Regions from separate parts of the Paenarthrobacter sp. NPDC057981 genome, predicted to be linked through region 3. Evidence: riboswitches for the same ligand, from Rfam matches in the RefSeq annotation. Region 3 holds a riboswitch; each other region holds the start of a gene.
What was found. A riboswitch is a leader RNA that binds a small molecule or an ion and turns the genes downstream of it on or off. The one in region 3 is predicted to bind thiamine pyrophosphate.
Positions count from the first base shown of each region.

Region 1 (4,044 bases), on a different contig from region 3:
CAAATCACCAGGACAAAGCGGTCAATGAGCCGCCGCAGCGGAGCTGTGGTGTGGGCATAGGGGGCGCCGATGGCTGCCTGGGTCACGGTTTCCGGCACTTCGCCGTCAAAAGGGGTATAGCCAGCGCCACGGAACAATGTTCCGGCCGAGTGCAAAATGGCCAGTTGCTTCGGATCGGAGGCGTCCAGCGTCCGTAGATACTCGCCGTAGGTGACCTTGCCGTCCCACGGCTTGCCCAGCGCTGCCGTCTGCCGCTTGAAGTGCTGCAGCGACCTCTCGTCAGGGGCAGGCATGGTCCGCAGGATGCCGATCTTCCCGTCCAGCATCAGTTGTGCCGCTGCCATCCCCGTCATGAGGGAGATTTGTGCATTCCAGTCCTCCACCGGCAAGGACGGCGCCGCGACGATCCTGTACCCGCCATCGGTCACCTGGACGATTTCCTGCTCGGGCATGTTGAGGCTGGCCCCGCCACGAAGCCGCTCCAGCTCGACCCTCTTAAGTCCAACTTCCTTGAGGAGCTGAAGTACGGGCAGTGCAGTTCCGTCGTCGATCTGTTGCTGCGCGCCGGCGTAGCTCAGTTTGGCGCGGCTTCGAACGGTTGCCCGCGCAACGGAAACGTTCACTACCTCCGCCTTCGCGTCCAAGTCGAAGTCCCAGACGAAAGCCCCGCAGTCCTGGTCCGCCAGCAAGCTCCCGGCGTTTTCGCTGATGATCTCCGGGTGCAAAGGAATGCGCCCGTCTGGCGCGTAGAGTGTTTGACCCCGGTGCCGCGTTTCCGAATCCAGGGCCCCGCCGGGTGCCACGAAGGACGGAACATCGGCGATCGCGTAAAGGACTTTGTACCCTTCGCCGGCACGCTCGATGTACAGCGCTTGGTCAAGGTCCGTGGACGTGGCGGGGTCAATGGTCACGAAGGTGACCTGCCTGAGGTCCCGCTCGGGCAGGCGGAGGGATTCGACGGCGTCACGCGCCTCCTGCACGGCCTCAACGGGGTACTCGCCGGGCAGTTCAAGCTCCGTCCTCAGGGCCGCGAGGGCTGCTGCGAGCTGGTCCGATGAATCGTCGACGTTGGGCGCTATCCGGTGATGTGACACGAAAATCAGCGTAGCCCGAAACAGGCCGATAGTCTTGGACGCCCACCAGGCAAAAGCCCGCAGCCGCCAAGCGACTGCGGGCTTATTACCGGATCCAGCGTGCTGTGCTGTGGAAGGCTAGCCTGCCGGGGTCAGCGTAAAGCTCGCTGCCTTTTGACCGTCGAGGTCGTTTACCACGATGGTGGTCGGGCCCTTCTTGATGTCAAAGCCTATGACTCCCTGCACAGTCTTCCCGGTCGGTACGTCCCCCCAGGGGAAGGTCCCCATTTTTTCCTCCAGGAAGAGCAGCTCGCCCTCTTTGCCGTCAGCATCGTAGGCCTCGAAGTTTGTGGCTGATGCGTAGCTGGTTCCCGTGGCAGTCTGCCAGGAAACCTCCATCAGCAGGAACCCTCCATTGGCTGGCTCCAGGTAGGGCATGGCCGAAATTTCCGGGGTGTAAAGGGTGTCCACAATGCCCACCTTCACAGTGTCGCCACTGGACACCGTCACCGTGAAGGAATTCGCATCGCTGGCGGTGCCGGGCGAGGGGAGGGGACCTTCCTGGGACGCCGATGGGCGGGCCGGTTCAGCTGCCTTCTGCCCTTGGATCCCTGCAGAGACCAGCGCCAAGGACAGCACCGTGGAAATGATGCCGATGATCATGCCGGCGAGCCACACCACGATGGTGATGATCCATGCCTTCTTCTTGTTCTCCGGGTAGCCAACCAAAGGCCGGCCCTGCTTGTCACGGGCATTACCTGTCAACGTGATGATGAGGTCCACGATCGACCAGATGCCGAACCCGCCGGCGGTCAGGAGCTTGGCTATGCCGGTGCCGATCTTGCCCAGGTAGAACCGGTCGACACCCAGTCCGCCCAGGAGCAAGGAGAGGATCCAGGTGACCACGAACGACTTTGCCGTTCCATCGCCGCCCGGAGGGCCGTAAGAACCCGAACCCGGCGTGGGTTGATAGCCGGAGTAGGGCCCACCTTGATAGGGGCTGCCATAAGGGGCAGGTGCGTTGGGGACCGGAGGAACACCCGCTCCTTGTCCGTTATCGGGCGCGGGCGGGTAATTCGGGTAACTCACGTGGACTTCCTTCAGTGGTGCGGGTGCGAGGTTTTGGATGGCGGACCGGCGGGGACCGGCCGTCGGGCAGCGTGGCCCGCGGGGTTGCCGCTAAGCGGCGTCGAGGGCTTCGAGCAGCGACTTCGCTGCCGCCGTCGGGTCTTCCGCCTCGGTAATGGCGCGGACGACGACGATGCGGCCGGCGCCGGCTGCGAGTACCTCTTCTACGTTGCCAAGGTCGATTCCACCGATCGCGAACCAGGGCAAATCAACGGCCCCGCCTGTGGTCTCTTCAGCGCGCTTGATCGCTTCTGCGGCATATGTGACCAAGCCGGTTCCCACGGCGTCGCGGCCGGGCTTGGTGGGCGTTGCCCATACCGGGCCAACACAGAAGTAGTCCAGACCCGGGTCGCTGGGCGAGGAGGTGATGGCCGCGTTCACTTGCTCGGGAGTGTGGGTGGACAGGCCAATGACGGCAGGGTGGGGCAGGAAGGTACGGGCGACCTCCAGGGGCAGATCCTTTTGCCCCACATGGAACACAGGAGCCCCGGAAACACTGGCAATATCGGCCCGGTCGTTGACTGCCCAGAGCCGTCCATGGCGTTCGGCAACGCTGCGCAGGACGGTCAGCAATTCCAATTCCTCAGCAGCTTCGATCGTCTTGTCGCGGAGTTGGATGATGTCCACTCCGCCCCGGAAGGCTGCATCGACAAAGTCTTCAAAATCGCCTTGGCGTTTGCGCGCGTCAGTGCACAGGTAGAGGCGGGCCGAGGCGAGGGATTCATGCTGGGTCATGGAAACCACACTAGTTCCTCTAAACTGGGCACGTACCGCGGGAGCCGCGACGACCATCATTGTGACCGTCCGGCTGAGAGGGCTTGGGAGCCGACCGCTTGACCTGATCCGGCTAGTACCGGCGTAGGGAAGGAAACAGATGGCAGAAGCCATTCACGCAGATGTCGCCATCATCGGCGGTGGGATCATTGGCCTGGGCATAGCCCATCAAGCACGGAAGCTGGGCCGCTCCGTGGCCCTCATCGACCCGGCGCCTGCCAGTGGCGCTACCTTTGCGGCTGCCGGAATGCTGGCACCGGTGAGCGAACTCCACTACCAGGAAGAAGACCTCCTGGACCTCATGCTCGAGTCATCCCGATTGTGGCCATCATTCGTGGGCGGCCTGCCTCAGCCCACGGAAGCCACCGGATACAGCACGACGCCGACCCTCGCCGTGGGTGCCGACGCCGCGGACCGCAGGGCGCTCGCAGACCTTCGCGCGGCTCAGCTTGCGGCGGGCCTGGAGGTCGAGCCGCTGTCCCTGCGTGAGGCACGGAACCGCGAACCACTGCTGAGCCCGCAAATTTCCTGTGCCTTCGACATTCGTGCGGATCACAAGGTTGATCCGCGGAAATTGGCGGCCCACCTTTTGGCGGCCCTTGCCGCGCATTCGCCGGACGATGGCAGCTGGGTGAAGGGGGCCGAAGATGGGTTCGCCGTTGAGGCCTCTGCCCGAGGGTTGTTGTGGGACGGGGACCGGGTTGCCGGCGTCGAGCTTGAAAACGGCGGCACCGTCCATGCCGCCGAAACGGTCGTGGCCAACGGGCTGGGAGCCCCTCACTTGCGGGGCCTTCCCGAGGGGCTCAGCCTTCCGGTCAGGCCGGTCTACGGAGACATCCTCCGCCTGCGCGTCCCGGCGCACCTCCGTCCGCTTGTAACCGCCACAGTCCGGGGAATGGTCCGTGGAGTGCCTGTCTACATCGTTCCGCGGGAAGACGGAACCGTGGTGATCGGCGCTACGCAACGCGAGGACAGTCTGTCTGCGACCTCCAACGCCGTCTCGGCCGGTGGCGTCTACCAGCTCCTGCGCGACGTGCAGGTTCTGGTGCCTGCCGTGGCTGAACTCGAA
Region 1 covers NZ_JBHVQI010000022.1:19,890-23,933, forward strand. The annotation lists gene ACFVSI_RS17220 (RNB domain-containing ribonuclease) at 1-1,094, opposite strand, end outside; gene ACFVSI_RS17225 (TM2 domain-containing protein) at 1,212-2,162, opposite strand; gene thiE (thiamine phosphate synthase) at 2,253-2,936, opposite strand; TPP riboswitch at 2,964-3,085, shown strand; gene thiO (glycine oxidase ThiO) at 3,076-4,044, shown strand, end outside.
Region 1: linked by a shared signal. The riboswitch ahead of thiO (glycine oxidase ThiO) and the one ahead of thiC (phosphomethylpyrimidine synthase ThiC) in region 3 are both predicted to bind thiamine pyrophosphate.

Region 2 (4,044 bases), on a different contig from region 3:
CGCCCAGGTACTGTGCGTTGGAATCACGACCGTTGCGAGTGGAACTCGCGCCTTTTTTGTGTGCCATGTGAAATGCCTGCCTCTAAATTTCTGGGGAAACTGAAAATCTGAACAGCGGTAACGAAAGTTACGCGATGCTGGTGATCTTGATCTTGGTCAGTTCCTGACGGTGACCCTGACGCTTCTTGTAGCCGGTCTTGTTCTTGAACTTCTGGATGACGATCTTCGGACCACGGAGGTCTTCGAGGATTTCAGCCGTGACCTTGACGTTGGCCAGTTCCGCAGCAGCGGAGGTGACCTTGTCGCCGTCAACCAGGAGCAAGGCGGGCAGCTCAAGTGTGCTGCCGGCTCCACCGGGGACGCGGTTCAGCGTTACGTAGTCTCCAACGGAAACTTTTTCTTGGCGGCCGCCTGCGCGGACAATCGCGTACACCACTTGGGTACTCACTTCTCTCGACGTTTATAACTAAATTTGCGTGCGGAACCCTGAACCGGAAATCAGGCTGGGTTCGCGCTGTGCCTCAACGCCGTGGACTCCTGATCGAAGCCCGCGAGTCATCCCATGAACAATTCCACGGGGCATAACCCAAGTGTTGGCGTAAGCACCGAAGATCAAGATTACGCTAGTTTGACCCTCAGCTGCAAATGAGGCCGGGTCCGGAGGCTGCCACGTGACTTGCGTCACGAGTCGTAACGGACTCTCCCGGCACCGTGCCCATACAGCCTACAGGGTTCGGCAACGAATCACGCGATCCGGCGCGCGGAGGAAGCCGGCTTTGCTGCCCGACCGACGGATGGTGCCCCTAGGCGTGAAGCCTGGGAGCGTCAAAGAACGCGGTCTCATAGCGGCAGGACTGCCTGAAGGCCTCCAGCATGTCCGCACGCTCACGGCCAGAGGCCGTGACTGCTGCGGCGTCCGTGAAAGATATAGCCTCCCTGGTGGCAGCGGCGAAAGCTTCGTCTGCATACGTCCTCAGCCATTCCGCGTAAGGGTGGGCGGCTGACGCCCCTGCCTCCACAAAGGCGGCATGGAGCTTCTGCCCCACTTCCGCGTACAACCAGTAGCAAGGCAGGATCGCGGCCAGAACCACTGCATAGCTGCCCGACGTCGAGGCGGCCAGCAGGTGGTCCACGTAGGCTTTGGTCACCGGTCCTGTCACGCCCGAGGCCTCACGGGTACTCAGCCAGTTCCTGTGCAGTTCCGATTCCACTTCCAGGCACTGCTGTGAGCCCTTGGCCCAGAACAGTTGTTCATCTTCAGTCGGCGCCAAGGCACCTGCCCGGGCCAGCACCCTGGAATAGCCATTCAAATAGATGGCGTCTTGGGCCAGGTAGTAGCTGAACGCCGTCTCCGGCAACTGCCCGGACTGCAGTTCCTGGATGAAGTTCAGCTCGTGGATTCTTTCAAGCTCGGGAACGGCTTCTTTCCACAAAGTGGCAGCGAACCCGCCGGTGTGGAGTTTGCGCTGGTGGTGGAAGTGGTCCACTGGCCCGCTGCCTCGGCCCACCTCCAGCTCAGCTGACCCCCTCAGCGCTTGGAGCAGCCAGGGCTTTACCTCGCGCAACGACGCTTCCCAGTCACCCGTACGCACCTGGACTGTGGCCAGCGCTGACGACAACGAGCACCCAGTGCCATGGCTGTTCTTTGTCGAAATCCGGGGACCGGCTACCTCGACGACATCCTGCTGCAGCAAGCCACCTGTGTTGATCAACGCGTCCGGACATTCCGAGCCAGCCAGGTGACCGCCCTTGACCAGCACGGTGTTTCCGCATTCCGCGGCCAAGCGTTTGCCCTGCTCCAGAGCCGAGGCCCAATCGGCCGCCTCCGCCTCGCCCAACAATATGGCAAGCTCCGGCAGGTTGGGCGTGACAAGGTCGGCCAACGGCAGCAAGGAACGAAGAGCATCGCCGGCCGACTCCGTCAGGAGGCGGTCACCGCTGGTGGCCACCATCACCGGGTCAAGAACGACGACGGCGGGGCGCACCTCCTCGAGCCAGCTGCGGACCTCGTTGATCACCTCGGCGTCCCCCAGCATCCCGATCTTGACGGCATCGATGGCGATATCGCTGCTGATCGCGGTCAACTGTTGCCGCAGGAATTCCACCGGGGGTACGTGCACCGCACTGACACCCTGGGTGTTCTGTGCAGTCAGGGCAGTGATGGCAGCCATTCCGTATCCGCCGTGGGCGGCGATGCTCTTCAGGTCTGCCTGGATTCCTGCCCCTCCGGAGGGATCGGAGCCTGCGATGCTCAGTACCCGCGGGGTCTGCGTGTGCTCCGCCACTAACGGGTACACAGAGGAATATGACAACTCAGCCATGAGGACATCCCTTCGCCGGTGCTAACCGGACAGGTTCAACGGGTCTGGATCTCAGCCCGGCCCAACGCCTGGCACCCCGTGTCAGTCCCCCAGCCTAACGCACCGAAAAAGGCAAGGGCCCCGCAATGCCCGCTCCTGGCGGATATTACAGGGCCCTCGAAACCGCGGACGTCGATCAGAGCTCGGAAGCCGGCACGCCGACACCCAGGATGATGGGTTCCTCCGAAGCTGGTTTCCGGACCGGTTCTGCCGGCGCCTTGGACTCGTGCGCCGATCCCTGGGCAGCTGTGGCCGATTCCTCATGGTGCTCAACACTGGTCTCATTGGCCGCACCTTGTGCCCTGCTGGCACTGCGGTTCCGGCGACCTCGGCGACCCCTCGAAGCCGCAGGAGCTTCCTCCGACACAGGAACCTGTGCAGCGGCTTCCGGGGCTGCAGGAGCCTTGAGGTCCGCTGCACTCTCCGAAGGGCCCTCGTCCTCGGCGGACGGAGCGGCACCGAGGTGCGAGAACGCCTCGGCCAAACGGTCCAGGCTCATGGCAGGCTTGGACGTCTGCGGCTCGTCATGGTGTTCAACGAATGGCAGCGCAACCTCTTCGCCGCCGAAGCGCAGCACCGGGGTGGAGCGGGCTTCACGGACGGCGGCATCGTGGGCCTCAGTGGCCTGGTCCGTCGGAGCATGCTCTGCCGCGGGAGGAACGGAGCCTGCGCCGGCCTCGTGCTGTCCTGCAGCCCGTGCAAGCTCTTCGGCCTTGTGGATTTCGTCATCGTGCAGGTGGGCTGCATGGGCTGCGGCGGCAATCGTCGCCAGCGCTGCACGGGTCGCTTCAGCTTTTGCCTGGCGCGCAGGGTCCTGTGGTTCCGGGTGGGCCGCCGGTGCAGCCGGAGCTGAGGGCGCCGAATGGACCTGGGCGGGTGCTTCGGCTGCCCCCTGCGCTCCTCCCTTGCCGCGACGACGCTTGCGTTCCGTGCGTGCGGTGGGCTGTTGCGCCTCGGTGTTGGGACGGTGCTGCTCGACAGCCGCCACGTTGGCACGACGATGCTCCACGGGCTCGTCGTGTGTCACCACACCGCGCCCTGCGCAATGCTCACATTGTTCACCGAAGACCTCAAGGAGGCCGGTACCCATGCGCTTGCGCGTCATCTGCACCAAACCGAGCGAGGTCACTTCAGCAACCTGGTGCTTGGTACGGTCGCGCCCCAAGCATTCGACCAGGCGCCGCAGCACAAGATCGCGGTTGGATTCCAGGACCATGTCGATGAAGTCGATGACAATAATGCCGCCAATATCACGCAGGCGGAGTTGCCGGACTACTTCCTCGGCAGCTTCAAGGTTGTTCTTGGTGACGGTCTCTTCCAGGTTGCCGCCGCTGCCGGTGAACTTACCGGTGTTGACGTCCACCACGGTCATGGCCTCGGTGCGGTCGATCACCAGCGAACCACCGGAGGGCAGGAAGACCTTGCGTTCGAGTGCCTTGTGGATCTGCTCATCGATGCGCCAAGCGGAGAAGATGTCCTGGTCCTTGGTCCACTTTTCGAGCCGGCCCACCAGATCGGGAGCAACGTAGGTGACGTAGGCCTCTATGGTGTCCCAGGCATCGTCACCGGAGACGATCAGCTTGGAGAAGTCCTCGTTGAAGACGTCACGGACCACCTTGATGGTGAGGTCCGGCTCGCCGTAGAGCAGTTCCGGTGCCAGCACCTTGGTGGAGGAAGCCTGCCC
Region 2 covers NZ_JBHVQI010000011.1:78,307-82,350, reverse strand. The annotation lists gene rpmA (50S ribosomal protein L27) at 1-67, opposite strand, end outside; gene rplU (50S ribosomal protein L21) at 128-436, opposite strand; gene thiD (bifunctional hydroxymethylpyrimidine kinase/phosphomethylpyrimidine kinase) at 804-2,321, opposite strand; TPP riboswitch at 2,312-2,410, opposite strand; gene ACFVSI_RS12110 (Rne/Rng family ribonuclease) at 2,497-4,044, opposite strand, start outside.
Region 2: linked by a shared signal. The riboswitch ahead of thiD (bifunctional hydroxymethylpyrimidine kinase/phosphomethylpyrimidine kinase) and the one ahead of thiC (phosphomethylpyrimidine synthase ThiC) in region 3 are both predicted to bind thiamine pyrophosphate.

Region 3 (4,044 bases):
GCTTGTCGTAGTAGAGCTCAATGCCATTGCCTTCGGGGTCGGTGAAGTAGAACGCCTCACTGACGAGGTGGTCGGCGCTTCCCACGAAGGCCCGGGGTTCATATCCGGCGGCGGTTGCGATGGTGGCCGCCAAGGAGGGCTGGTCCTGGAAGAGGATGGCGGTGTGGAACAGCCCGGCCTCACCACGCCCCGGCAGGTGAAGACCGGCGGCCGGCGCCAGATGGACGACGGGCTTGCCGACCCGCCCCAGGTAGAGGCCGCCGTCCTGCTCGGCCACAACTTCCAGCCCCAAGGCGCGCTGGTAGTAGTCACTCATGACTTTCATGTCGCCGACTTTGAGCATGACAGTGCCCATGGCGAGGTCGGCAGGCAGTAGGTCCTGGTTGGATGAAGCGGACATGTGAAGCTCCCGGTGTCGATGCGGCCGCCTTTCGGCTCGTTCTACCCATCTAAATTACTTGAAGCTTCAATTTATTCCTAGCGGATCAGCTGCCCTCGAAGGACGACGTGCTTCAGCGCGGAAACGGCAGCCAGATTCCGGCGCGGATCCTCATGGCAAATCACGACGTCGGCACTCGCCCCTTCGCTGATGGCCTCGGCTCCCAGCCACTTGCGGGCGCCCCAAGTGGCCGCATCAAGGACCGCTGCCGGCGGCAGGCCGGCGTCGTACAGTTCGTTCATCTCGTCTGCGATCCGGCCATGCCGGATGACGCTGCCAGCATCCGTACCGGCATGAATGGCGACTCCGGCCTCGTACGCCTCCACCACGCGTTCACGCCGACGATCCCAGAGGCGCGTCATGTGGTCCGCGTATTCAGGAAACTTGGGCGCAGCCTGGGCGGCGATATCCGGGAAGGTCGCGATGTTGACAAGTGTGGGAACGATCGGAACGGACTGCTCCACGAGCCGTGGAATGTGGCGTGGCAACAGACCCGTAGCGTGTTCGATGCAGTCGATACCGGCATCAAGCATGTCGTCGATGGTGTCTTCGGCAAAGCAATGCGCCGTGACCCGGGCGCCCTCGTCATGGGCGGCGGAAATGGCATCCTTGACCGTCTTCGCCGGAAAGGAGGCAGCCAGGTCACCAATACCCCGGTCTATCCAATCGCCCACCAGTTTCACCCAGCCGTCGCCGTCGCGGGCTTCCTTCCGGACGGTCTCGACCAACTGCTCCGGCTCAATCTCGTGACCCAATCCGCGCAGGTACCGGCGGCTTCGGGCTATATGGCGGCCGGATCTGATCAGGCGGGGCAAGTCCTCGCGCTGCTGCACCCACCGCGTGTCGCTGGGTGAGCCGCAGTCGCGGATGAGCAGGGTTCCCGCGTCCCGGTCCGCCTGGGCCTGCGCGAGGGTCGTGGGCCCATCCACCGCACCACCGGCGCCCAGTCCGATGTGGCAATGGGCATCAACGAATCCCGGCAGGACCCAGCCGTCAAGCACTCTGTCCGGTTGCTCCTTGGGGCGCTCGAACGTCAGTGTGCCCCCAACGGACCACATCCCGCGTCGCTCCTGATCTGCGGCGACGAGCACGGGTCCGCTGAATTCGATGATGTTGGACATGCCAGAATCCTAGTCCGGTACAGGGCCGGCAAGTGCAGCCAACATGTGACCAGGTGCCATGTGACTGGGTAGCGCATGGGAGCTGTGGTAGCTTCGTCATGACCACACGGGGGCCCTTGCAGGGGCTGAGATCGGGCTGAGGCGGCCTGCGACCGTTGAACCTGTCCGGGTAATGCCGGCGAAGGAAGTGAGTAATCCTTGAGCACCATCGAAACACAGCACAGCCCTGCCCAAAACGAGGTTGTTACGCAGTCCCTGAAGTCCCATTCGCTGGCCTATGTCGAAGACCCAGCCACCGGCATCCGCGTTCCGGTGACCGAAATTTCGCTTGAGCCCTCCCCCAATGGCCAGGCGAACCCGCCACTGCAGGTGTACCGGACGGCGGGCCCCGGGAGCGATCCCGTAGTGGGCCTTGAAGCCTTCCGGGCCGCTTGGATCGAGGCCCGCGGCGACACTGCCGCGTACACGGGCCGTGAACGCAACCTGCTCGACGACGGCAAGGCGGCTTTGCGGCGCGGCGCCGCCTCTGCCGAATGGAGGGGTGCACAACCCGTGCCCCGCCGCGCCGTCGAAGGCAAAACCGTCACCCAGATGCACTACGCGCGGCAGGGAATGGTAACGCCCGAAATGCGGTTCGTGGCGCTGCGTGAAAACTGCGATGTGGAACTGGTCCGCAGCGAAGTTGCCGCCGGCCGGGCGATCATTCCCAACAACATCAACCACCCCGAGTCCGAGCCCATGATCATTGGCAAGGCCTTCCTGGTGAAGATCAACGCCAACATCGGAAACTCCGCCGTCACCAGTTCCATCGCGGAGGAAGTGGACAAACTGCAGTGGGCCACCCAGTGGGGCGCTGACACTGTCATGGATCTGTCCACGGGCGACGACATCCACACCACCCGCGAGTGGCTCATCCGGAACTCCCCGGTACCGATCGGCACAGTGCCCATCTACCAGGCGCTGGAGAAGGTCAATGGCGAGGCCAACAAGCTCACGTGGGAGATCTTCCGCGACACCGTGATCGAGCAGTGCGAACAGGGCGTGGACTACATGACCATCCACGCCGGTGTGCTGCTGAGGTATGTGCCGCTGACCGCCAACCGCGTCACGGGCATCGTCTCCCGCGGTGGATCCATCATGGCCGGATGGTGCCTGGCCCACCACCAGGAAAACTTCCTTTACACGCACTTCGACGAGCTGTGCGAAATCTTTGCCCAGTACGACGTCGCGTTCTCGTTGGGAGACGGCCTGCGCCCGGGTGCTACTGCCGACGCCAACGATGCCGCACAATTTGCTGAGCTGGATACGCTGGCCGAACTGACCCAGCGAGCCTGGGAATACGACGTGCAGGTCATGGTGGAGGGTCCCGGGCATATTCCGTTCCACCTGGTCCGTGAGAATGTCGAACGGCAGCAGGAACTGTGCAAGGGGGCCCCTTTCTACACGCTGGGACCGTTGGTCACCGACGTCGCTCCCGGCTATGACCACATCACCTCGGCCATCGGTGCCACTGAGATCGCCCGGTACGGCACAGCCATGCTCTGCTACGTCACGCCCAAGGAGCACCTGGGCCTGCCCAACAAGGACGACGTGAAAACAGGAGTGATCACCTACAAGATCGCGGCGCATGCAGCAGATCTGGCCAAGGGACACCCAGGAGCACACGAGCGCGATGATGCCCTGTCCAAAGCCAGGTTCGAATTCCGTTGGCGGGACCAGTTTGCCCTGTCCCTGGATCCGGTCACCGCGGAGTCCTTCCACGATGAAACCCTGCCGGCAGAGCCCGCCAAGACGGCACACTTCTGCTCGATGTGCGGTCCCAAGTTCTGCTCCATGCGCATCAGCCAGGACATCCGCGACGAGTATGGCTCGGCGGAGTCACAAGCGGCCATCGCAGGAATGTACGACGACGTGAGGGAAGAGGGCATGCGGGAAAAGAGTGCAGAATTCCTCGCCGCCGGCGGGAAGGTGTATTTGCCGGAACTTCAAGTACCGCGAACTCAGGATGCCTGAACCGACCGGGTCCGTCCCACGTCTGCAACGAAGCTGCGGATGATGTGATCGCCGTCGGATGAATCCTGGGGCCGGTGCCCGCCCGCTGCAACGCGGCGGAGGGCGCCGGTCTCCTGGAGGTACGCGGCAATTTCCTCGTACAGAGGTTCCCACCCGCCCGTCAGGACAAGGGTGGGTACTCCGGGAACGATGTGCAGCGGTGCTCCCCACGGGGGCGCCTGCAGCCTCAAGCGACGGGCCGAGCGCTGGGCCTCGAGGGTTTCCAAGCCACCTGTTTCAGCAGAGAAGGCACGCAGGTAATACTCTCGGTGGTAATCGGCGTCGTTGAGCTGGCCCCGCACCTCATACAGCGGTTCCATCAATGCGCGGTAAGAAGCAGTGGCCGGAAGCTCCGCAGTCAAGGACAGGCAGGCCGGCTCCACCAAGACCAGAGAATGGATAAGGTCCGGGCGCTCCACCGCTGCCAGCATG
Region 3 covers NZ_JBHVQI010000023.1:45,145-49,188, reverse strand. The annotation lists gene ACFVSI_RS17660 (VOC family protein) at 1-400, opposite strand, end outside; gene ACFVSI_RS17655 (amidohydrolase family protein) at 478-1,560, opposite strand; TPP riboswitch at 1,657-1,764, shown strand; gene thiC (phosphomethylpyrimidine synthase ThiC) at 1,759-3,573, shown strand; gene ACFVSI_RS17645 (alpha/beta fold hydrolase) at 3,561-4,044, opposite strand, start outside.

Region 4 (4,044 bases), on a different contig from region 3:
GCTGACCCCCGGAAACGTCGGAGTCCTGCCGCGAACCATGGTGGGTTCCACCGCGGCATTGGTGGTGTTCGGTGTGGCTTTGACCGTCTTCGCCGGCCCACTCTTCCAGATCGCGGACGGTTCAGCTGAAATCATGTTGGACCGCTCGGCCTACATCCATTCGGTGTTGGGCGACGCCGTAGAGGTACCGCCCCTGCCTCAGAACGGTGGTGCGAAATGAGCCGCAAACCGACCTCGTTCCGCACGGAGCTGCCGCTGCTCATCTGGTTGGTCATCGTGTGGGGTGCGCTGTGGCGGGACTTCAGCCCCGGAAACCTGCTCTTCGGCGCATTGATCGCCGTGCTGGTTGCCAAGTTCTTTTACCTCCCGCCCGTGGAGCTCAGCGGCAGGTTCAATATCCTGCGCGCCATCCCGTTCGCCCTGATCTTCCTTGTAAAAGTGGTGGCAGCGAGCTTCGTGGTTCTATACCTGGCTGTTGTCAAAGGGCCCAAGGTCCGTAGCGCCGTCGTCGCTGTTCCCCTGCGGAGCCATTCGGACCTCATGGTGACTGCCACAGGCCACGTCATATCGCTGATCCCCGGATCACTGGTGGTGGAGGTGGACCGTTCGACGTCCACCTTGTACTTGCACGCACTCAACATTTACGGGGAAGCGGACATCGCCAAAATACGCCATGAAACCCAGAACATTGAGGCCGGGCTGATCCGCATTATGGGAACCCGTGAAGAGGTCGAGGCACTGAAATCGGAACCTCGTGCCGGCCTGGAAGGGGCAGTGCTGTGAAGGAACTTGTTTTGGTGGCTACGGCGGTGATCCTCAGCCTCGCAGCTGCAGGTGCAATCATCCGCATCGCGATCGGCCCGTCCCTGCTGGACCGCGTCCTCGCCTCCGACGTCCTTTTGGCTATCGTGGGTGCAGCTCTGGCCGTGGACATGGCAGTGAACCGGCATCTGAACAACCTGATGCTCCTGGTGGCACTTGCGATCATCGGGTTCATCGGCTCGGTAACGGTTGCCCGTTTTGTGGCCGAGAGGAGGGAGCACAGCAATGAATCCTGATGCCTCAGGCGTGGACGTCGTCATCGACGCCGTTACCGTCGTGTTCCTGATTGTCGGTGCGCTGATGTCCCTCGGTGCGGCGATCGGCCTGTTGAGGTTCCCGGACCTGATGAGCCGCATGCACGCAGCCACCAAGCCGCAGGTGCTCGGCCTGTTCCTGATGCTCTCAGCAATCGGCTTGCAGATGCGCACCTGGTGGGTGTGGCCGGTCCTGCTGGTGGCGTGGATCTTCCAGCTCCTCACAGCGCCGGTCTCCGCACATATGGTGGGACGTTCGGCGTACCGGACCAAGCACGGACACCGCGAGAAGCTCACCAAGGATGAACTCGAAGCCGTGGTCCAAAGGGCTGCCGCCGGCCAGGAGCCTCTGGAGCCCTAAGCAATCCGAACCTTAAAGCAACGCGGGGTCACTTATGGCCCATCCCCGAGGGACTTTTGGGCCATAAGTGACCCCGCGTTGCTTGTCCCGGTGGTGCTTAGACGATGTCCTGCGACTTCGCGAAACGGGCAATGGCCCGCTGCGTGCCCCGGCTGGTGAGGACTTGGATCAGCGTGCTCACGAAGGCGGAAACCAACGCAAAGGTCAGGGCCGAGCGAAGGCTCGTTTCCATGTCGTCGTTGCCTGTGGGCGGCTTGTTGCCCGTGGCCTTTTCCCAGCCTTTGTTGACGAGTTTGGTACCGACAAAGCCTGCGCCGAGGCTAATTCCGGCGCCCAACAGCTTGAAAAAGAGGTTCATGCCCCCAGCCTAGCTGTACGGCAGGCTACCTGCGGTTCTCCCGTTCCTTGAGAAACGCAGTCAAGGATCCGACCGGCGCCAGCACCGGGATCACCGGGTGTTCGGCCGACCAAAGGGCGTCCACGGAGTCGAAAGCCGCGATTTCCTTGAGCAAGTAATAGGTGGGCGGCATCAACTTAAGCCCGCCTTCAGCTTCGGCGGCCAAAATTCCGCTGACAGGCATCCACAGTGATTGCCAGGCCTCCGTGGTCTGGTGCCGAGGCTGCGCTTCCGGTGCGGGTTTCGCGATGTAGAAGTAGGTGTCAAAACGCTTGGGCATATCCACTGGAGTGATCCAGTTGGCCCAGGGGCGCAGGGCTGCGGCCTCTATGGCCAGCCCAGCCTCTTCCTGGACCTCGCGGATGGCTGCAGCGAGGACGGTACCCGCGGCCTTCTGCGTCAGGGCTGGATCCGAGGAAATCGAACTCTGTGCCCAGGCGGCAGCGTGGCTGTGGAGCAGCTCCGCCGGGTAATCCCATCCGGCCTGATCCGTTGCATCCACCCGGCCGCCCGGAAACACCACCATCCCCGCAGCGAAGTCCATGGTGCTGACCCGGTGCTGGACGAACGCCTCGAGCCCGGACGGGGTATCGCGGAGCAGGATGACGCTGGCTGCGAGGCGTGGCTCGGACACTGGCGTGGTGTCGGGAAGGCTGGAGCCGGGAAGATCCGTCATGCAGTCATTCTCGCAGGTGCGTTGCGGGGCCTGCTCTGCGTGCCACGGGCGAGGAATGGGGCGCAGAGCGGGCCTCGCAAGGGCAAGGACGGAATATGACCCCGCCTGCCCGCCCACCCGGGCTCCCAAGCACGCCAAGGTGTAAACTGAACCAGCCCATCAGGGCAGATTTGATAACGACAGGGGAGCGCCTCCGTCGAATCCTGCACCACGCAGGAGACGCGAGGGCGCTGAGAGTGCGGACAGCCGCAGACCCTCGAACCTGATCCGGTTAGTACCGGCGCAAGGGAGTCGAGCTTCTCAGAGTGTCCGGATCCGGACGGCGCAAGCCAGGTGGACTCCGGGGAGCACTTTCCCCTCCTGTAACCTCAGGAGGCAGAAAATGACCACGGTAAACGTGAAGAAGACCAGTTACGGCTGGCGAGTTGTAGACATCGTGGTGGCAGCCCTCATCGCCATCGCCGGCGGCGTGATCTTCTGGGCCTGGTCTCAGGGCGCCGCGATCGTATCCATCCCCATGAACGCGGCCTACCCGCCGCTGACCGGCCTGATCGCCGGCGGCTGGATGATCCCCGCCGTCCTGGGCATGCTCATTATCCGCAAGCCCGGCGCAGCCCTGTTCTGCGAGGCTGTGGCCGCCACCGGCGAACTCATCATGGGCTCGCAGTACGGCACCACGGTGCTGATCTCCGGCATCCTGCAGGGTCTCGGCGCGGAGCTCATCTTCGCGGCGTTCCGTTACAAGAAGTTCAACCTGCCCACGTCGCTTCTCGCGGGTGCAGGTGCCGGACTCTTCTGCGGCCTTAACGACTCCTTCCTCCCGTGGGGCTGGAACATCGCCTATGAGGCCATCGACAAGCTGACCTACATCGCGTTCTGCACGCTTTCCGGCGCCATCATCGCCGGCGCACTGTCCTGGATCGCCACCCGCGGTCTGGCGAAGACTGGCGTTCTCAGTTCCTTCGCCTCGCGCAAGGCCGCTTCGGAGCCAGTCTTCAGCTGATGCCCGCCACACAGAGCGGCACGGTCAAGCCTGCCGCCATTTCCGCCGAGGGGTGGGGGTGGCGGCATGCGGGGCGTTCCACGCCAGCCATCCAGGGCCTGGACCTGCGGATTGAACCAGGGGAGCGGGTCCTCCTGCTGGGCCCATCCGGGGCCGGCAAGTCCACGCTCCTGCACGCCCTGGCCGGGGTGCTGGGTGACGAGGAAGACGACTCGGACGAGACCGGCTCGCTGCTGATCGACGGCGCCGCGCCCCGGGAGTCGCGGGGCCGCGCCGGGTTGATGCAGCAGGACCCCGAAACCCAGGTGATCCTCTCGCGCGTGGGCGACGACGTCGCCTTCGGTGCGGAGAACCTGGCTGTGCCCCGGGATGAGATCTGGTCCCGTGTGCACGAAGCGCTCGACGACGTCGGCTTGCGTAGCGCTGCCGGCGGCGGTTTGGCGTTGGACCACCCGACGGCGGCACTTTCCGGAGGCCAGAAGCAGCGGCTTGCGTTGGCGGGCATTCTGGCGATGCGGCCCGGGCTGATCC
Region 4 covers NZ_JBHVQI010000003.1:251,048-255,091, reverse strand. The annotation lists gene ACFVSI_RS05945 (Na+/H+ antiporter subunit D) at 1-220, shown strand, start outside; gene ACFVSI_RS05940 (Na+/H+ antiporter subunit E) at 217-783, shown strand; gene ACFVSI_RS05935 (monovalent cation/H+ antiporter complex subunit F) at 780-1,058, shown strand; gene mnhG (monovalent cation/H(+) antiporter subunit G) at 1,048-1,437, shown strand; gene ACFVSI_RS05925 (DUF4235 domain-containing protein) at 1,535-1,795, opposite strand; gene ACFVSI_RS05920 (NUDIX domain-containing protein) at 1,821-2,510, opposite strand; TPP riboswitch at 2,682-2,817, shown strand; gene ACFVSI_RS05915 (ECF transporter S component) at 2,893-3,513, shown strand; gene ACFVSI_RS05910 (ABC transporter ATP-binding protein) at 3,513-4,044, shown strand, end outside.
Region 4: linked by a shared signal. The riboswitch ahead of ACFVSI_RS05915 (ECF transporter S component) and the one ahead of thiC (phosphomethylpyrimidine synthase ThiC) in region 3 are both predicted to bind thiamine pyrophosphate.